DNA from 3 places in the Streptomyces sp. AM6-12 genome. Region 3 is predicted to be linked to each of the others. Evidence: riboswitches for the same ligand, from Rfam matches in the RefSeq annotation. Region 3 holds a riboswitch; each other region holds the start of a gene.

Region 1 (5,359 bases), 3.3 Mb from region 3:
TCCATGCCCTTGTCGCGCAACTGCACGATGTCGACACCGCCGGCCAGCACCGCGTCCAGGAACTCGGGCAGGTCGCCCTGGCGCCTGCGGGCGTCCGTGCACAGGTAGAGCCGGGCGTCGGCGAGCTCGGCGCGGGCGGTGTCGGGCATGCGTGGGTCCCCCGGAGTCGGTGTGCGGTGCTGGGCGGGCGGTGGCGTACGGCGCGCGGGGCGTCGTACGCCATCCCTCGGCGGTCGGGCTGGGACGGCCCTGAGGCGATCGGGCAGGGACGGCCCGCAGACGATCGGGCTCGGACGGCCCTCACGCGGTCGGGCTCGGACGGCCTTCACATGGTCGGGCTCAGACGGCGAGCGCCTGGGCGCGGCGCTTCACCTCCGTGCCGCGGTTCTCACTGAGAGCCTGCGCCGGGGTGCCGGGCAGGGTCGGGTCGGGGGTGAAAAGCCATTCGATCATCTCTTCGACCGTGAAGCCGTCGTCCCGCAGGAGCGTCAGGGTCCCGGACAGGCCCTTGACGACCTTGTCCCCGTCGATGAAGGCGGCGGGGACGTGCAGCGCGCGGTTCTCACCCCGGCGTACGGCGATGAGCTGGCCGTCCTTGACCAGCTGCCGCACCCGCGTCACCTCGACGCCGAGCTGTTCGGCGATGTCGGGGAGGGTGAGCCAGGCGGGGACGAGAGCGTCGATCTTCGTGTCAATCTCGGTCACGGGTACAGGGTAGGCGCTCGGCCGGGTCCGGCGCTTTGCGCCGGAGGCCTGGTGGGGGCTCAGTCGGCCGTGGCGTCCTTCAGCGGCCGGCTCGGGTCCGCCAGTGCCCGGGCGTCCAGGAGGCGGCCGGCCTCGATCAGCTTGCGGCCCTGGGCGAGGTCGCGCGGGCGGCCCACCGCCAGCAGGGCGACCAGGCGCCCCTCGCGCAGCCAGCACACCGTCCAGGCGGGACCCGCGGGATCGCCGCGCCAGACCAGATGGTCGGCGGTGGCATGGTGCCCCGCGTACTGCACGAAGCGGCCGAACTGCTCGGACCAGAAGTACGGCACCGGGTCGTAGACGGCGCTCTCGCCGAGGATGCCGGCGGCGACGGTGCGCGGGCCCTGGAGGGCGTTGTCCCAGTGGTGCACGAGGAGGCGTTCGCCGTAGCGGGCCGAGGGGAAGGACGCGCAGTCGCCGACGGCGTACACATCGGGCGCGGAAGCGCGCAGCCGGGCGTCGGTGACGACCTCGCCGAACGCGCCCAGCTCGATGCCCGAGCCGGCCAGCCAGCCGGTGGCGGGGCGGGCGCCGATGCCGACGACGACCGCGCCCGCGGGCAGCCGGGTGCCGTCGGCGAGCACCACCGCGCCGGGCTCGACGCGCTCCACCCGTGCGCCGGTGCGCAGTTCGGCCCCGCTGTCGGCGTACCAGCCGGCCATGGGGGCGGCGACCTCGGCGGGCAGCACCTCGGCGAGCGGCCGGTCGGCGGCCTCGACGACGGTCACCGCGCAACCGGCCTCGCGGGCGGCCGTGGCGAACTCGGCGCCGATCCAGCCGGCGCCGACCACCACGATGTCGTGCTGCCGGGCGAGCACGGGCCGCAGCCGTTCGGCGTCGTCCAGGGTGCGCAGCAGATGCACGCCGGGGACGCCCTCGCTGCCGGGCAGGGTGACCGGCTCGGCGCCGGTGGCCAGCACCAGCACGTCGTACGCCACCGGGCCCGCCTCGGTGTCCAGTTCACGGTCGGCGGGGCGGGCGCCGAGGACCTCGCAGCCGAGCCGGAGGCCGACGCCGAGCGCGTCGAAGTCGAGGTCGAACGCGGAGCCCTCGGCCTTGCCGAGCAGCACGGCCTTGGACAGCGGCGGCCGGTCGTACGGCTGGTGCGGTTCGGCGCCGATGACGGTCACCTCGCCCGTGAAACCCCGTTCCCGCAGCGCGACCGCGGTCTGCACCCCGGCCATGCCCGCGCCCACGACGACCACGCGCCGCGTCCCTGCCGTGCCCTGCCGGGCTGTCTGCTCGCTCACCCGATCACCATAGACAGATGACGATCAGTCAGTCAGCGGGCGTGCGCGGTGAGCTGTTCCACGACGCTCGTGCCGGAGCCCGGTCCGGACTCCCACTCCCAGGTCTCCTCCAGGCGCACCCGGCCGTCGGGCAGCTCCACGACCGTGGAGACGCAATGGCCCGAGGCCGTGCTGCCGTCGGTGCGCAGCTGCACGTACCGGAAGTCCAGCCGGTCGCCCGCGCGGGTGCCGACCAGATGGCCGTGGACGATGTCGCCGCCCCGGTACTCGGCCCAGACCGCACCGTCCCGCTCGTGGTAGGCGAAGCGGGTGCGGGTACCCACCTGACCTGCGGACTGGTCGGCGACGGGGGCGAGGATCAGGCCGTCGAGCGACGGGGCCATGGGCGAGGGCTCCCTTACGGGTGACGAGGGGGGCGGGCTAGGGTGGCCACCGTACAAGCACTCGCGGGAGCCCGGACGCACCGGGCTGAGAGGGAGGCTGGCGGCCTCCGACCGTACGAACCTGATCCGGGTCATGCCGGCGAAGGGAGGGGCTGGACGCCCATGTCCACACGTACGCCCGATACCTCGGGAACCTCCGACGTCCTCGTCGTCGGGGGCGGGATCATCGGCCTGGTGACGGCCTGGCGCGCGGCGTGCCGCGGGCTCGCCACGGCCGTGGTGGACCCGGTGCCCGGCGGCGGGGCCGCGCAGGTCGCGGCCGGGATGCTGGCCGCGGTCACCGAACTGCACTACGGCGAGGAGACGCTGCTCGCCCTCAATCTGGAGTCGGCGCGCCGCTACCCCGGCTTCGTGGCCGAGCTGACCGAGGCGAGCGGCCGGGACCTCGGCTACCGGCGCTGCGGCACCCTCGCGGTCGCGCTGGACGCCGACGACCGTGCCCATCTGCGGGAACTGCACGCCCTCCAGCAGCGCTGCGGCCTCGACGCGCAGTGGCTGCCGGGGCAGGAGTGCCGCCGCCTGGAGCCGATGCTGGCGCCGGGCGTGCGCGGCGGGCTGCGGGTCGACGGCGACCACCAGATCGATCCGCGCCGGCTGGCCGCGGCGCTGGTGACCGCGTGCGAGCGGGCCGGGGTGGTGTTCCACCGGGTGTGGGCCGAGCGGCTGGACGTCGTACGGGACCGGGCCGTCGGGGTGACCACGGCGGACGGTACGGCGCTCACCGCCGGGCAGGTGGTGCTCGCGGGCGGCAGCCTCAGCGGGCGACTCGCGGGGGTGCCGCGGGAGGTGCTGCCGCCGGTGCGGCCGGTGAAGGGGCAGGTGCTGCGTCTCGCGGTGCCGAAGCGGTACGCGCCCTTCCTCAGCCGCACGGTGCAGGCCGTGGTCCGGGGCGGGCAGCTGTACCTGGTGCCGCGGGAGAACGGCGAGCTGGTCGTCGGCGCCACCAGCGAGGAACAGGGCTGGGACACGACGGTCACCGCGGGCGGGGTGTACGAGCTGCTGCGCGACGCGCACGAGCTGGTGCCGGGCATCACCGAGCTGCCGCTCACCGAGACGCGGGCGGGGCTGCGGCCCGGCTCCCCGGACAACGCGCCGCTGCTCGGGCCGTCCGGCCTCGCCGGGCTGCTGCTGGCCACCGGGCACCATCGCAACGGGGTGCTGCTCACGCCCGTCACCGGGGATGTGATGGGGCAGTTGCTGGCCGGCGGCCCGCTGCCCGAGGAAGCCCGTCCGTTCACGCCGGAGCGCTTCGCCGCCCCGCGCACGCAGCAGCTGGAGCAGACCGCATGAGCGCCGTGTCGTCCACCATCACCATCTCCGTCAACGGGCAGCGGCGTCAGGTCGCGCCGGGGACCGCGCTCGACGCGGTCGTACGGTCCCTCGTGCGGGCCCCCGCCGGGGTGGCGGCCGCCGTCAACGAGACCGTCGTACCGCGCACGCGGTGGGCCGGGACGGCGCTCGCCGAGGGCGACCGGGTCGAGGTGCTGACCGCGGTGCAGGGGGGCTGAGCGGTGACCGACGATCGCCTTGTCATCGGGGATGCGGCCTTCGGGTCGCGGTTGATCATGGGGACGGGCGGGGCGCCCAGCCTCGACGTGCTGGAGCGGGCGCTGGTGGCGTCCGGGACGGAGCTGACGACGGTCGCGATGCGGCGGGTCGATCCGTCCGTGCACGGCTCGGTACTGTCCGTGCTGGACAAGCTCGGCATCCGGGTGCTGCCGAACACGGCGGGGTGCTTCACCGCCGGGGAGGCCGTGCTCACGGCGCGGCTCGCGCGGGAGGCGCTCGGCACGTCGCTGGTGAAGCTGGAGGTCATCGCCGACGAGCGGACGCTGCTGCCGGATCCGGTGGAGCTGCTGGAGGCGGCGGAGACGCTGGTGGACGACGGGTTCACGGTGCTGCCGTACACCAACGACGATCCCGTGCTCGCGCGGAAGCTGGAGGACGTGGGGTGTGCGGCGGTGATGCCGCTGGGGTCGCCGATCGGGTCGGGGCTCGGGATCCGCAACCCGCACAACTTCCAGCTGATCGTGGAGCGGGCGGGGGTGCCGGTGATCCTGGACGCGGGGGCGGGGACGGCGTCGGATGTGGCGCTGGCGATGGAGCTGGGGTGTGCGGGGGTGATGCTGGCGTCGGCGGTGACGCGGGCACGGGAGCCGGAGGTGATGGCGGCGGCGATGCGGCACGCGGTGACCGGGGGGCGGCTGGCGCGGCTGGCGGGGCGGATACCTCGGCGGTACTGGGCCGAGGCGTCGTCTCCTACGGAGGGTCTGGCCGCGTTGGACCCCGAGCGCCCGGCGTTCTGACCTCCGAGGGCTGGACGGACCGCCGCCGACGGCGATGGCGCCCCGTTGGGGGGCGGTCGACGTCGGTGGCTGTTCGGTCGCGGGGTGGATTCCGGGGGGGTCGGGCGGCCGCAGGCTCCGGTGGAATGTGGCGTGCCTGCGTAAGAAGCGTCACAGGTGGGCTTCAGTGGGCAGGTGGGAGAGGGCGGCGGGGCGGGGGTGGGGTCGGGGGCTCGTAGACTCGCCGTGTGGACATGACCCTTCAGGACGCCCTCGTCGGGCACGTGCTCGACGGTCGGTATCGCGTGGACGCGCGGATCGCGGCCGGCGGGATGGCGACCGTGTACCGGGCGCTGGACACGCGCCTGGACCGGGTGCTCGCGCTGAAGGTGATGCATCCCGCGCTGGCGGCGGACGGCGTCTTCGTGGAGCGGTTCATCCGCGAGGCCAAGTCCGCGGCCCGGCTCGACCACCCGAACGTGGTGCAGGTCTACGACCAGGGCACCGACGGGTCGTACGTGTACATGGCGATGGAGTACGTCGCCGGCTGCACCCTCCGTGACGTGCTGCGCGAGCGCGGCGCCCTGCGACCGCGTGCCGCGCTGGACATCCTGGAGCCGGTGCTCGCCGCGCTCGG
Region 2 (5,359 bases), 1.7 Mb from region 3:
CGGTGACCGGTAAGGGGGTGCCGGTTCCCTCGGGGGAGGGAAGTTTCCCCATGAGCCCGGCCGCACGCGGGGGCGGGCGGTTAGAGTCCGGAACTCCCGCGGGGTGCGGCCCCGCGGGTGGCGCAGAACCCCCTCCGTGCTCCCCGCCCACGCACGGGCTGCCCCCTCGCGCTTCCGGAGTAACCCTTGGCCACGGTCGACACCGCACCGGCGAAAACCCCCGCACTCCCCGCCCAGCCACGCCCTCGCACCCCTCCCGCCCGGCGGCCGTCCGGGATGGCCGTCCCGCCGCAGCCGGCCCCCACGACCACCCTCATCGGCTCCGTACAGCGCGCCATGCGGCTGCTGGAGACCGTCGCGGCCCATCCGTACGGCGCCCCCGCCAAGCAACTCGCCCGCGCCACCGGCCTGGCCCTGCCCACCACCTACCACCTGCTGCGCACCCTGGTGCACGAGGGCTACCTGCGCCGCGACAAGGGCCTCTTCTACCTCGGTGACGCGGCCGAGCTGCTGAGCAGCAGCGGGGCACGGGAGAAACGTCGCGGCAGGGTCGCGGAGACGCTCGCCCACTGGCGCGATTCCATCGGCGCCCCGATGTACTACGCGATGTACCGGGACGGAGAGATCGAGGTTCTGTGCGTCGCCGACTCCCGTGAGTCACCCGCGGCCGAGGAGTGGGCCGACTTCCGCGAGACCGGGCACGCGCACGCCATCGGGCAGTGCCTGCTCTCCCAGCTGGACGAGGGCGCCCGGCAGGATCATCTCGCCCGCTACCCGGTCCAGGGCCTCACGCCCTACACCGTGCGGGACAGCGACGCCCTGCTGCGCCGGCTGGCGCGGGTGCGGCGCATGGAGACGGTGACGGAGCGCCAGGAGTACGCGCTGGGCACGGTCTGCGCGGCGGTACCCATCACGGTCGGCACGACCGCGGTCACCGTGGCCATCTCCCTCCCGGCCCATCAGGCCGACCGGCTGCTGCCCGCGGCCCAGCGGCTGCAGACGGAGATCGGACGGCATCTGGGATCCCTGACCCTCTCTATCAGCATCTGAAAACTTACTCCTTGTGATCCACCGTGTACTTTCAGCAAGATTTACCACGGTCAGAGGGATCAAACCCGGCCAGTCGATGTCATATGACGGGGTAGGCGATGCGCGAGTCCGTACAGGCAGAGGTCATGATGAGCTTTCTCGTCTCGGAGGAGCTCTCCTTCCGCATTCCGGTGGAGTTGCGCTACGAGACCGGCGATCCCTACGCCGTGCGGCTCACCTTCCATCTGCCCGGCGATGCCCCGGTCACCTGGGTCTTCGGCCGGGAACTGCTGATCGACGGCGTCGGGCGTCCGTGCGGGGAAGGGGATGTGCGGATCTCCCCGGTCGAGACCGAGGTGCTGGGCGAGGTACTGATCCGGCTTCAGGTCGGCGGCGACCAGGCCCTGTTCCGCTCGTCGGCGTCGCCGCTCGTGGCCTTCCTCGACCGCACGGACAAGCTGGTCCCGCTCGGGCAGGAGGGCGCGCTCGCCGACTTCGACACGCATCTGGACGAGGCGCTGGACCGCATTCTGGCCGAGGAGCAGAGCGCGGGCTGAGACACCGCGGGACGGAGCGCGGACGCTCCGCTCGGCGGTACGGGGCTTTGCAGGAACGCTTCTTCAGAAATTTCCACACCCTGTTGGATGGAGCCGGCCAGGCTGGGCCGACCAGGGCAGGCCGGGCAGCCCGCCCCGCCCCGCCTCACCGCTTCCGGCGCCGACCCCGGCCGCCGCGAGCCGGCAGGGCCCGGGTACCGGTGGAGGTCTCCGGTTCCGGGGCGCTGCGATCGGCCGCTACCACCAGGGCGGCGAGCGCGGTGGTGACCGGGACCGAGGCGACCAGGCCGATGGAGCCCACCAGGGTGCGCACGATCTCCTCGGCCACCAGCTCGCTGTTGGCCACCGTCCCCACGCTGCTCTGCGCGATCGAGAACAGCAGCAGCAACGGCAGTGCGGCGCCCGCATAGGCGAGCACAAGGGTGTTGACGACGGACGCGATGTGGTCGCGGCCGATGCGGATGGCGGCCCGGTACAGACCGCGCGGGCCCATCGTGGGGTTGGCCTCGTGCAGCTCCCATACGGCGGAGGTCTGGGTGACCGTCACATCGTCCAGGACGCCGAGCGATCCGATGATGACACCGGCCAGCAGCAGACCGCTCATATCGATCTTCGGGTACAGCCCGTGGATCAGACCGGTGCTGTCGTCGGTGTTGCCGGTCAGGGCGGCCCAGCCGATGAACACCGAGCCGAGCAGACCGATCAGGGTCAGCGAGATCAGCGTGCCGAGCACCGCCACCGACGTACGCGCCGACAGGCCGTGGCACATGTACAGGGCGATCAGCATGATGGCGCTCGACCCGATCACCGCCACCAGCAGGGGGTTGGAGCCCTGGAGGATCGCGGGCAGGATGAACTGGTTCAGCACTAGGAAGCTCACCGCCAGCGCCACGAGGGCCATGACACCGCGCAGCCGGCCCACCACCACGACGGCGAGCGCGAAGACGCCCGCGAGCAGCGCCATGGGGAACTTGCGGTTCACATCGGCGACCGAGTACTGGAGGTCCTTGGGGGCGGTGGGCTCGTAGGCGGCGATGACCTGCTCGCCCTGGTGCAGCTGCCGGGGCTGGTCGGGCTGCACGATCTCGGTGAACGTACGGCCCTTGTCCTTGCCGGTGTCGACCCGGACCGTCGCCTTCTTGCAGGACCCGCCGGACTGCTGACCCGCCGAAACGCCGCCGGAGGCATCACCGCTCGGCGCCCCGCCGCCCGCGCTCCCCGGCGCGCAGCTCACCTCGACCACACGGATGACGGTGGCCTGTTGGGTCTGCCGGTCGAAGCCGACGCCGCTGTGCTTGTGCGAGGGGGCGCCACCGGGCCAGAGCACCACCAGACCGACCACGACCGCCGCGGTGAACGGGACGAGGATCGCCGCGATCACCTTGCGCAGATGCCGGGACACGGGCGCGGCGGGCCCATGGCTGTGACCGTGCCCGTGCCCGCGACCGGCGCTGTGCCCCTGCCTCTGATCCTGTCCGTGCCCCCGACCGTGCCCGTGCCCCTGTTCCTGTCCGTGTCCCTGTCTGCGGGCCGGAGCCGGGCTCTGGGCCGGGGCTCGCGCGTGGCCGTGGTCGTGGCGGTGGCCCTGGCTCAAGGGCTCCGAGCCGTCGGGCCGGCGCGGGCCGGGCGGCTGGTACGGGTCCTGGTCCATCCGGGTCATCGCCAGATCATCGCAAGAAGCGGGGAGGGCCCACTGTTCATCGCGTCACGGATGACGCTAGCGTGGAGACACCTTTGCACACGCGGGAGCTCGGAGCACCGGGCTGAGAGGGCGCTGACCTCCGTAGAGCGATGTTTCACGTGGAACATACGAGTTCCCCGAGAGACCTCGGACGACGGAAACCGCTGCGTCGACCGCCGAACCTGTTACCGGGTAATGCCGGCGTAGGGAGTAGGTCTCATGACCAACAAGGACGCACGCACGCCTGCCTCCGCCCAGGACGACATGTCCTCGGAGGCCGGGAAGTCCATCGGCTGGCACAAGGCGTACGTCGAGGGCTCACGCCCCGACCTGCGCGTGCCGGTCCGTCAGGTGCACCTCACCAACGGGCAGTCGGTCACGCTGTACGACACGTCGGGCCCGTACACCGATCAGCTCGTCGACACCGACGTCCGCCGGGGGCTGGCGCCGCTGCGGGAGAACTGGATCATCGCCCGTGGCGACACCGAGGAGTACGCGGGCCGTCCCGTCCGTCCCGAGGACGACGGGATCAAGCACACCTCGCCGCGCGGCGGGCTGCGGAACCTGGACGCGGTCTTTCCGGGCCGTCCGCGCCAGCCGCGCCGGGGCCGTGGCGGACAGGCGGTGACGCAGCTCGCGTACGCGCGCCGGGGCGAGATCACGCCGGAGATGGAGTTCGTGGCCCTTCGGGAGAACGTCTCCCCCGACGTGGTGCGCGAGGAGATCGCGGCGGGCCGGGCGGTGCTGCCGGCCAACGTCAACCACCCGGAGATCGAGCCGATGATCATCGGCAAGCGGTTCCTGGTGAAGGTGAACGCCAACATCGGGAACTCCGCGGTGACCTCGTCCATCGAGGAGGAGGTGGAGAAGATGACCTGGGCGACCCGCTGGGGTGCCGACACGGTCATGGACCTCTCCACCGGCCGCAACATCCACACCACCCGCGAGTGGGTGCTGCGCAACTCCCCCGTCCCCATCGGCACGGTGCCGCTGTACCAGGCGCTGGAGAAGGTCGACGGCAGGGCCGAGGAGCTGACCTGGGAGATCTACAAGGACACCGTCATCGAGCAGGCCGAGCAGGGCGTGGACTACATGACCGTCCACGCGGGCGTACGGCTGCCGTTCGTGCCGCTCACGGCCAACCGCAAGACCGGCATCGTCTCGCGGGGCGGCTCCATCATGGCCGCGTGGTGCCTGGCGCACCACAAGGAGTCGTTCCTGTACGAGAACTTCGAGGAGCTGTGCGAGATCCTCGCCGCCTACGACGTCACGTACTCGCTGGGCGACGGGCTGCGGCCCGGCTCCATCGCGGACGCCAATGACGAGGCCCAGTTCGCGGAGCTGCGCACGCTCGGAGAACTCGGCCGGATCGCCCGGCGGCTGAACGTGCAGACGATGATCGAGGGCCCCGGGCATGTCCCGATGCACAAGATCAAGGAGAACATCGACCTCCAGCAGGAGATCTGCGACGAGGCCCCGTTCTACACGCTCGGTCCGCTGACCACGGACATCGCACCGGCGTACGACCACATCACCTCCGGCATCGGCGCCGCGATGATCGCCTGGTGGGGCACGGCGATGCTCTGCTACGTCACGCCGAAGGAGCACCTGGGCCTGCCCAACCGGGACGACGTCAAGACCGGGGTCATCACCTACAAGATCGCCGCCCACGCGGCCGACCTCGCCAAGGGGCATCCGGGGGCGCAGGACTGGGACGACGCGCTGTCGGACGCGCGCTTCGAGTTCCGCTGGGAGGACCAGTTCAACCTGGCCCTCGACCCGGACACGGCCCGCGACTTCCACGACGAGACCCTTCCGGCCGAACCCGCCAAGACGGCCCACTTCTGCTCCATGTGCGGCCCGAAGTTCTGCAGCATGAAGATCTCGCAGGACATCCGCCGCGAACACGGTGGCAATCGGACCGAGATCGAGGAGGGCATGGCCCAGAAGTCGAGGGAGTTCGCCGAGGCGGGGAACCGGGTGTATCTGCCGGTCGCGGACTGACGAGGGCATGGGCGCCGCTCCGGCCGGGCCACCGGTTCCGGAGCGGCGCCTCGTCGGGCCGCAGGCCGCCGCCCGGCCGGATCAGTCC
Region 3 (5,359 bases):
CGACGGCGGCGAACTGGACGAGGGTCAGGACGGCGGCCGTGCCCAGGTCGAAGATCTCGGAGGTCTGCCGGTAGATCTCCACTTCGAGGGTGGAGAAGGTGGGGCCGCCGAGGATCTGGACCACGCCGAAGGAGGTGAAGGTGAACAGGAACACCATCAGCGCGGCGGCGGCCACGGCGGGCGCGAGGGCGGGCAGGGTCACCTTGCGCCACGCGGCGAACGGGGAGGCGCCGAGCATCCGCGCGGCCTCCTCCTGACGCGGGTCGAGCTGGGCCCACAGCCCGCCCACGGTCCGTACGACGACGGCGTAGTTGAAGAAGACGTGCGCGAGCAGGATCGCCCACACGGTGGTGTCCAGCCGTACGCCCCACAGCTGGTCGAGCAGTCCGCCGTGGCCGACGAGGGCGAGGAAGGCGCTGCCGGCGACGACGGTGGGCAGTACGAACGGGACGGTGACGACGGCCCGCAGCACCTGTTTGCCGGGGAAGTCGAGGCGGGCGAAGACGAACGCGGCGGGCAGCGCGAGCAGCAGGGTGAGCGCGGTGGAGGCGAGCGCCTGCCAGGTGGTGAACCACAGCACGTGCCGGATGTCCGGCCGGCCGACCACGTCCGCGATCCGCCCGAGGTGCCAGGCGCCGCCGGTCTTCAGGCCGCGCGCCACGATCGCGGCGACGGGCCAGGCGAAGAACACCGCGAAGAACGCGACGGGCAGGGCCATCAGCCCCAGCCGCGCCGCGCTCCCGCGCCAGGTCCGCCCGCGGGCGGTCACTTCAGTACGAGTGACGTCCACGTCTTGACCCACTGATCACGGTCGGCGGCGATCTTCTCGGGGGCCATGGTCTCGGGGTGCGGGGCCGGGGGACCGTACTTGGTGAAGTCGGCGGGCACCGCGGCCCCCGCGACGACCGGGTAGACGTACATGTTCAGCGGCATGTCCTGCTGGAACTCCCGGGAGACCAGGAAGTCGAGGAACGCCTTGGCGCCCTTGGGGTTCCGCGCGTTGCTGAGCAGCCCGGCGAACTCGATCTGGCGGAAGCAGGTGCCGGTCGCCACGCCGGTCGGGGCGGTGGCGGGGCGCTTCTTGGCGTAGATCACCTCGGCGGGCGGGGAGGAGGCGTACGACACGACGAGCGGCCGGTCGCCGCCGGCCTTCCTGCCACCGGAGGAGCCGGAGAACTCCTGGTCGTAGGCCTGCTCCCAGCCGTCGACGACCTTGACGCCGTTGGCCTTGAGCTTCTTCCAGTAGTCCTGCCAGCCGTTGTCGCCGAACCGCGCGGCGCTGCCGAGCAGGAAGCCGAGGCCGGGCGAGGCGGTGGCCGGGTTCTCGGTGACGAGGAGGTTCTTGTACTGGGGCTTGACGAGGTCGGCGTACGACTGCGGCGGCGTCAGGTGGTGCTTGCCGAAGTACGCCTTGTCGTAGTTGACGCAGATGTCGCCGTAGTCGACGGGGGTGACGCGGTGCTTGCCGTCGAGCTGGTACCGGGCGCCGACCTTGTCCAGGCCCTTGGCGGTGTACGGCTGGAACAGGCCGTTGTCGAGGGCGCGGGAGAGAAGGGTGTTGTCGACGCCGAAGAGGACGTCGCCCTGGGGGTCGTCCTTGGTCAGGATGGCCTTGTTGACGGCCTGTCCGGCGTCGCCGTCCTTGAGGACGCGGACCTGGTACCCGGACCGCTTCTCGAAGTCCGCGAGGACGCTCTTGGAGACGGCCCACGAGTCATGGCTGACGAGGGTGACGGTCTTGGCGTCCGCCTTGCTCTGGCCCTGGGTCGTGCCGCACGCGGACAGCGCGAGCAGGCCGAGCCCGACCGCCGCGGCCACGCAGGTCTTGTTGTGCACTTGGTTGTCCTCCTGGGGTTGGCCAGGAAGAACGCGGCCCTGCCCGGAAGACCCGGACAGGGCGCAACAGCTTGAGTAGTGACCGAACTTCCTACCCAGAATGACCTGGGCGAGGTTCAGAGGGTCTGCGGCCTGGTGCCGCACTCTCAGCGCTGTGGCGCTCCCCTGTCGGAATATGAAGATGTCGAGACTGCTTCTTCGGCTTCTTCGACTGCTTCAATGGTGAAGAAGCGTTGGAACGGGCTCAGACTACCGCTCGGTGGCGGCGAGCTGACCACAGGCTCCGTCGATCTCCTGGCCACGGGTGTCCCGGATCGTCACCGGCACACCGTGCGCGGCGATCGCGTCCACGAACGCCTTCTCGTCCTCGGGCCGCGAGGCCGTCCACTTGGAGCCCGGAGTCGGGTTCAGCGGGATGAGGTTGACGTGCACGGGCCGGCCCTTGAGCAGCCGGCCGAGGCGGTCGCCGCGCCACGCCTGGTCGTTGATGTCGCGGATGAGCGCGTACTCGATCGACAGCCGGCGCCCGCTCTTCTCGGCGTACTCGAACCCGGCGTCCAGCACCTCGCGCACCTTCCACCGTGTGTTCACGGGGACGAGGGTGTCGCGCAGTTCGTCGTCGGGGGCGTGCAGGGAGATCGCCAACCGGCACTTGAAGCCCTCGTCGGCGAACCGGTGGATGGCCGGCACCAGGCCGACGGTGGAGACGGTGATGCCGCGCTGGGACAGGCCGAGGCCGTCCGGCGCCGGGTCGGTGAGCGCGCGGATGGCGCCGACGACGCGGTTGTAGTTGGCGAGCGGCTCGCCCATGCCCATGAACACGATGTTGGACAGCCGCGCCGGGCCGCCCGGCACCTCGCCGTCGCGCAGCGCCCGCATGCCGTCCACGATCTGGTGGACGATCTCCGCGGTGGACAGATTGCGGTCCAGGCCCGCCTGCCCGGTCGCGCAGAACGGGCAGTTCATGCCGCAGCCCGCCTGCGAGCTGATGCACATGGTGACCCGGTCCGGGTACCGCATCAGCACGGACTCCACGAGGGTCCCGTCGAACAGCTTCCACAGCGTCTTGCGGGTGGTGCCCTCGTCGGTCGACAGATGCCGGACGACCGTCATCAGCTCCGGGAACAGCGCCTCGCGCAGCTTCTGCCGGGAGCCGGCCGGGATGTCGGTCCACTGCTCGGGGTCGTGCGCGTACCGAGCGAAGTAGTGCTGCGAGAGCTGCTTGGCACGGAACGGCTTCTCACCGATCCCGGCCACCGCTTCCTTGCGCTCCGCGGGCGAGAGATCGGCGAGATGCCGCGGCGGCTTCTTGGCTCCGCGCGGCGCGACAAAGGTGAGTTCTCCGGGCTTGGGCATGGTGGTACCAGTGTCGCAGATCCAATCGGGTGACCTGCGGCCGCAGCTTGTGGTGCTCGTCGCGGGCGGGCCGGGCCGTTCGGCTGGGGGCCGGTCGGTGTGGGTGGTTCACATCGGCGTCGGTTTGATCATGGCGAAGGGGGCGCCCTGGGGGTCGGCGACCACCGTCATCCGGCCGGCCATCATGTCGAAGGGCGGGGCGAGGACCGTGCCGCCGCTTCTGACCAGGGCGTCCACGGTGGAGTCGACGTCGTCGACCGCGAAGTAGGCCAGCCAGTGGGCGGGGGTGCCGGGCGGGTCGCCGGCGAGCTGGGTGACGCCGCCGACCGCGCGGCCGCCGACCATCAGCGCCCAGTAGGCGTCCGCGCCCTCCATGGGCTCGATCTCGATGCCGAACGCCTCGCCGTAGAAGGCGGTGGCGCCGGGTACGTCGCTGGTGTGCAGCTCGTTCCAGGTCAGCGCGCCGGCCTCGTTGACGACTTGGGCGCCGTGGAAGTCGCCGGGCTGCCAGGCGCCGAAGACCGCGCCCTGCGGGTCGGCGGCGATCAGCATCCGGCCCAGGCTGCCGACGTCCATCGCCGGGACGAGCAGGGTGCCGCCCGCGGAGACGATCGCGTCCTGGGTGGCCTGGGCGTCGGTGGTGGCCAGGTAGCTGGTCCAGACGGTCGGCGGCGGTTCCGGCATGTCCTGGGGCTTCGGGCCGAGGCCCGCCACGGGCTTGCCGTGCAGCTCGCAGACCGTGTACCCGCCGAACTCGGCCGGTCCCGGCTGCCCCTGCCAGCCGAGCAGGTCGCGGTAGAAGTCCAGCGCGGCCTGCTGGTCCGAGGCCATCAGGTCGACCCAGCACGGGGTACCGGTCGCGTACGGGGTGGTGACGTCGGGCATCTCTCGCTCTCCCTACCAGGGGACCAGGGGGCCACGGGACCAAGGACCAGGGTGGCCACGCCACGGGTCGTTCTTTGTCACCATCGTGTGGCCAAACGTGATCGCCCGCCCGTCGGAGCAAAGCGGCGCCGGCGAGGGGCCGGACGAGCGGGCGGTCGTACGACGACGGGCCCCCGCCCTGTTCCCAGGGTGGGGGCCCGTACGGCCGCGACGACGCGCGGCAGGAGGTTTCGTCAGGCGGAGCCGACGAAGACCACCAGCAGGAGCCAGACCACCGGCGCCGTCGGCAGCAGGGAGTCCAGGCGGTCCATGATGCCGCCGTGGCCCGGCAGCAGGGTGCCCATGTCCTTGATGCCCAGATCGCGCTTGATCATGGATTCGCCGAGGTCGCCCAGGGTGGCGCTGGCCGCGACCGCGAGGCCCAGCAGCAGGCCCTGCCACCAGTGGCCGCCGTCGATCAGGAACTGCATGCACAGCGCGCCCGCGACCATCGAGAAGGACACCGCGCCGAGCAGGCCCTCGCGGGTCTTGCCGGGGCTGATCCGCGGGGCGAGCTTGTGCTTGCCGAAGCGCCAGCCGACGGCATAGGCGCCGGTGTCGCTGACGACGGTGAGCAGCAGGAAGGTCAGGACCCGCCAGGGGCCGTCGGCCGCGGTCAGCATCAGGGCGACGAAGGTGGCCAGGAAGGGCACGTAGAACGCCGCGAAGACAGCGGCCGTGACGTCCTTGAGGTAGCCCTCCGGGGGTTCCGTCATCCGCCAGACCAGCACCGCGAGAGCGGTGAGGGCCATGGCGACCCACGCGCCCTCGGCACCGCGCACATAGCCGGCGACCACCATCGCGGCGCCGCCGACCGCGAGCGGTACGAGCGGCGCCTTGATCTCCTTGCGCTCCTGGAGCCTGCTGGTCAGCTCCCACAGGCCGACGACGACGGCGACCGCGATCACGCCGACGAACACGGCCTTGACGATGAACAGCGACGCGATGATCACCACGCCGAGTCCCACGCCGACGCCTATGGCCGCGCCGAGGTCGCGGCCCGCGCTTTTCTTCTGCGGCGCCGGCGTCGGCTGCGGGGCGTCGGGCATGGGCTCCGGATTCTGGCTCGGGCTCGGCGTCGGCTGGGGCGTCCCGTACGGGGGCTGCGGCTGTGCCCCGTAGGGCTGCTGCTGTCCCTGCTGCGGCTGGGGCGCGTACGGCTGCCGGGCCGGCTGCTCGTACGACGGCGGCGTCCCGGCCGGCGACCGCGTCCCGTAAGGGTCGTACGGCACCGCGTCCCCGG

Evidence for each region. A riboswitch is a leader RNA that binds a small molecule or an ion and turns the genes downstream of it on or off. The one in region 3 is predicted to bind thiamine pyrophosphate.
Region 1: linked by a shared signal. The riboswitch ahead of thiO (glycine oxidase ThiO) and the one ahead of ACE4Q9_RS09350 (thiamine ABC transporter substrate binding subunit) in region 3 are both predicted to bind thiamine pyrophosphate.
Region 2: linked by a shared signal. The riboswitch ahead of thiC (phosphomethylpyrimidine synthase ThiC) and the one ahead of ACE4Q9_RS09350 (thiamine ABC transporter substrate binding subunit) in region 3 are both predicted to bind thiamine pyrophosphate.

The regions. Positions count from the first base shown of each region.
Region 1 is NZ_JBIQWN010000001.1:5,375,529-5,380,887, reverse strand. Features, by position in the region: gene thiE (thiamine phosphate synthase) at 1-149, opposite strand, end outside; gene ACE4Q9_RS24465 (Rv2175c family DNA-binding protein) at 340-705, opposite strand; gene ACE4Q9_RS24460 (NAD(P)/FAD-dependent oxidoreductase) at 765-1,994, opposite strand; gene ACE4Q9_RS24455 (hypothetical protein) at 2,027-2,377, opposite strand; TPP riboswitch at 2,431-2,542, shown strand; gene thiO (glycine oxidase ThiO) at 2,540-3,727, shown strand; gene thiS (sulfur carrier protein ThiS) at 3,724-3,945, shown strand; gene ACE4Q9_RS24440 (thiazole synthase) at 3,949-4,743, shown strand; gene pknB (Stk1 family PASTA domain-containing Ser/Thr kinase) at 4,971-5,359, shown strand, end outside.
Region 2 is NZ_JBIQWN010000001.1:3,774,125-3,779,483, forward strand. Features, by position in the region: gene ACE4Q9_RS17035 (IclR family transcriptional regulator) at 187-1,050, shown strand; gene ACE4Q9_RS17040 (SsgA family sporulation/cell division regulator) at 1,149-1,586, shown strand; gene ACE4Q9_RS17045 (YibE/F family protein) at 1,732-3,246, opposite strand; TPP riboswitch at 3,319-3,494, shown strand; gene thiC (phosphomethylpyrimidine synthase ThiC) at 3,487-5,271, shown strand; gene ACE4Q9_RS17055 (hypothetical protein) at 5,353-5,359, opposite strand, start outside.
Region 3 is NZ_JBIQWN010000001.1:2,116,073-2,121,431, forward strand. Features, by position in the region: gene ACE4Q9_RS09345 (ABC transporter permease) at 1-718, opposite strand, end outside; gene ACE4Q9_RS09350 (thiamine ABC transporter substrate binding subunit) at 766-1,836, opposite strand; TPP riboswitch at 1,907-2,013, opposite strand; gene rlmN (23S rRNA (adenine(2503)-C(2))-methyltransferase RlmN) at 2,086-3,192, opposite strand; gene ACE4Q9_RS09360 (VOC family protein) at 3,301-4,077, opposite strand; gene ACE4Q9_RS09365 (phosphatidate cytidylyltransferase) at 4,311-5,359, opposite strand, start outside.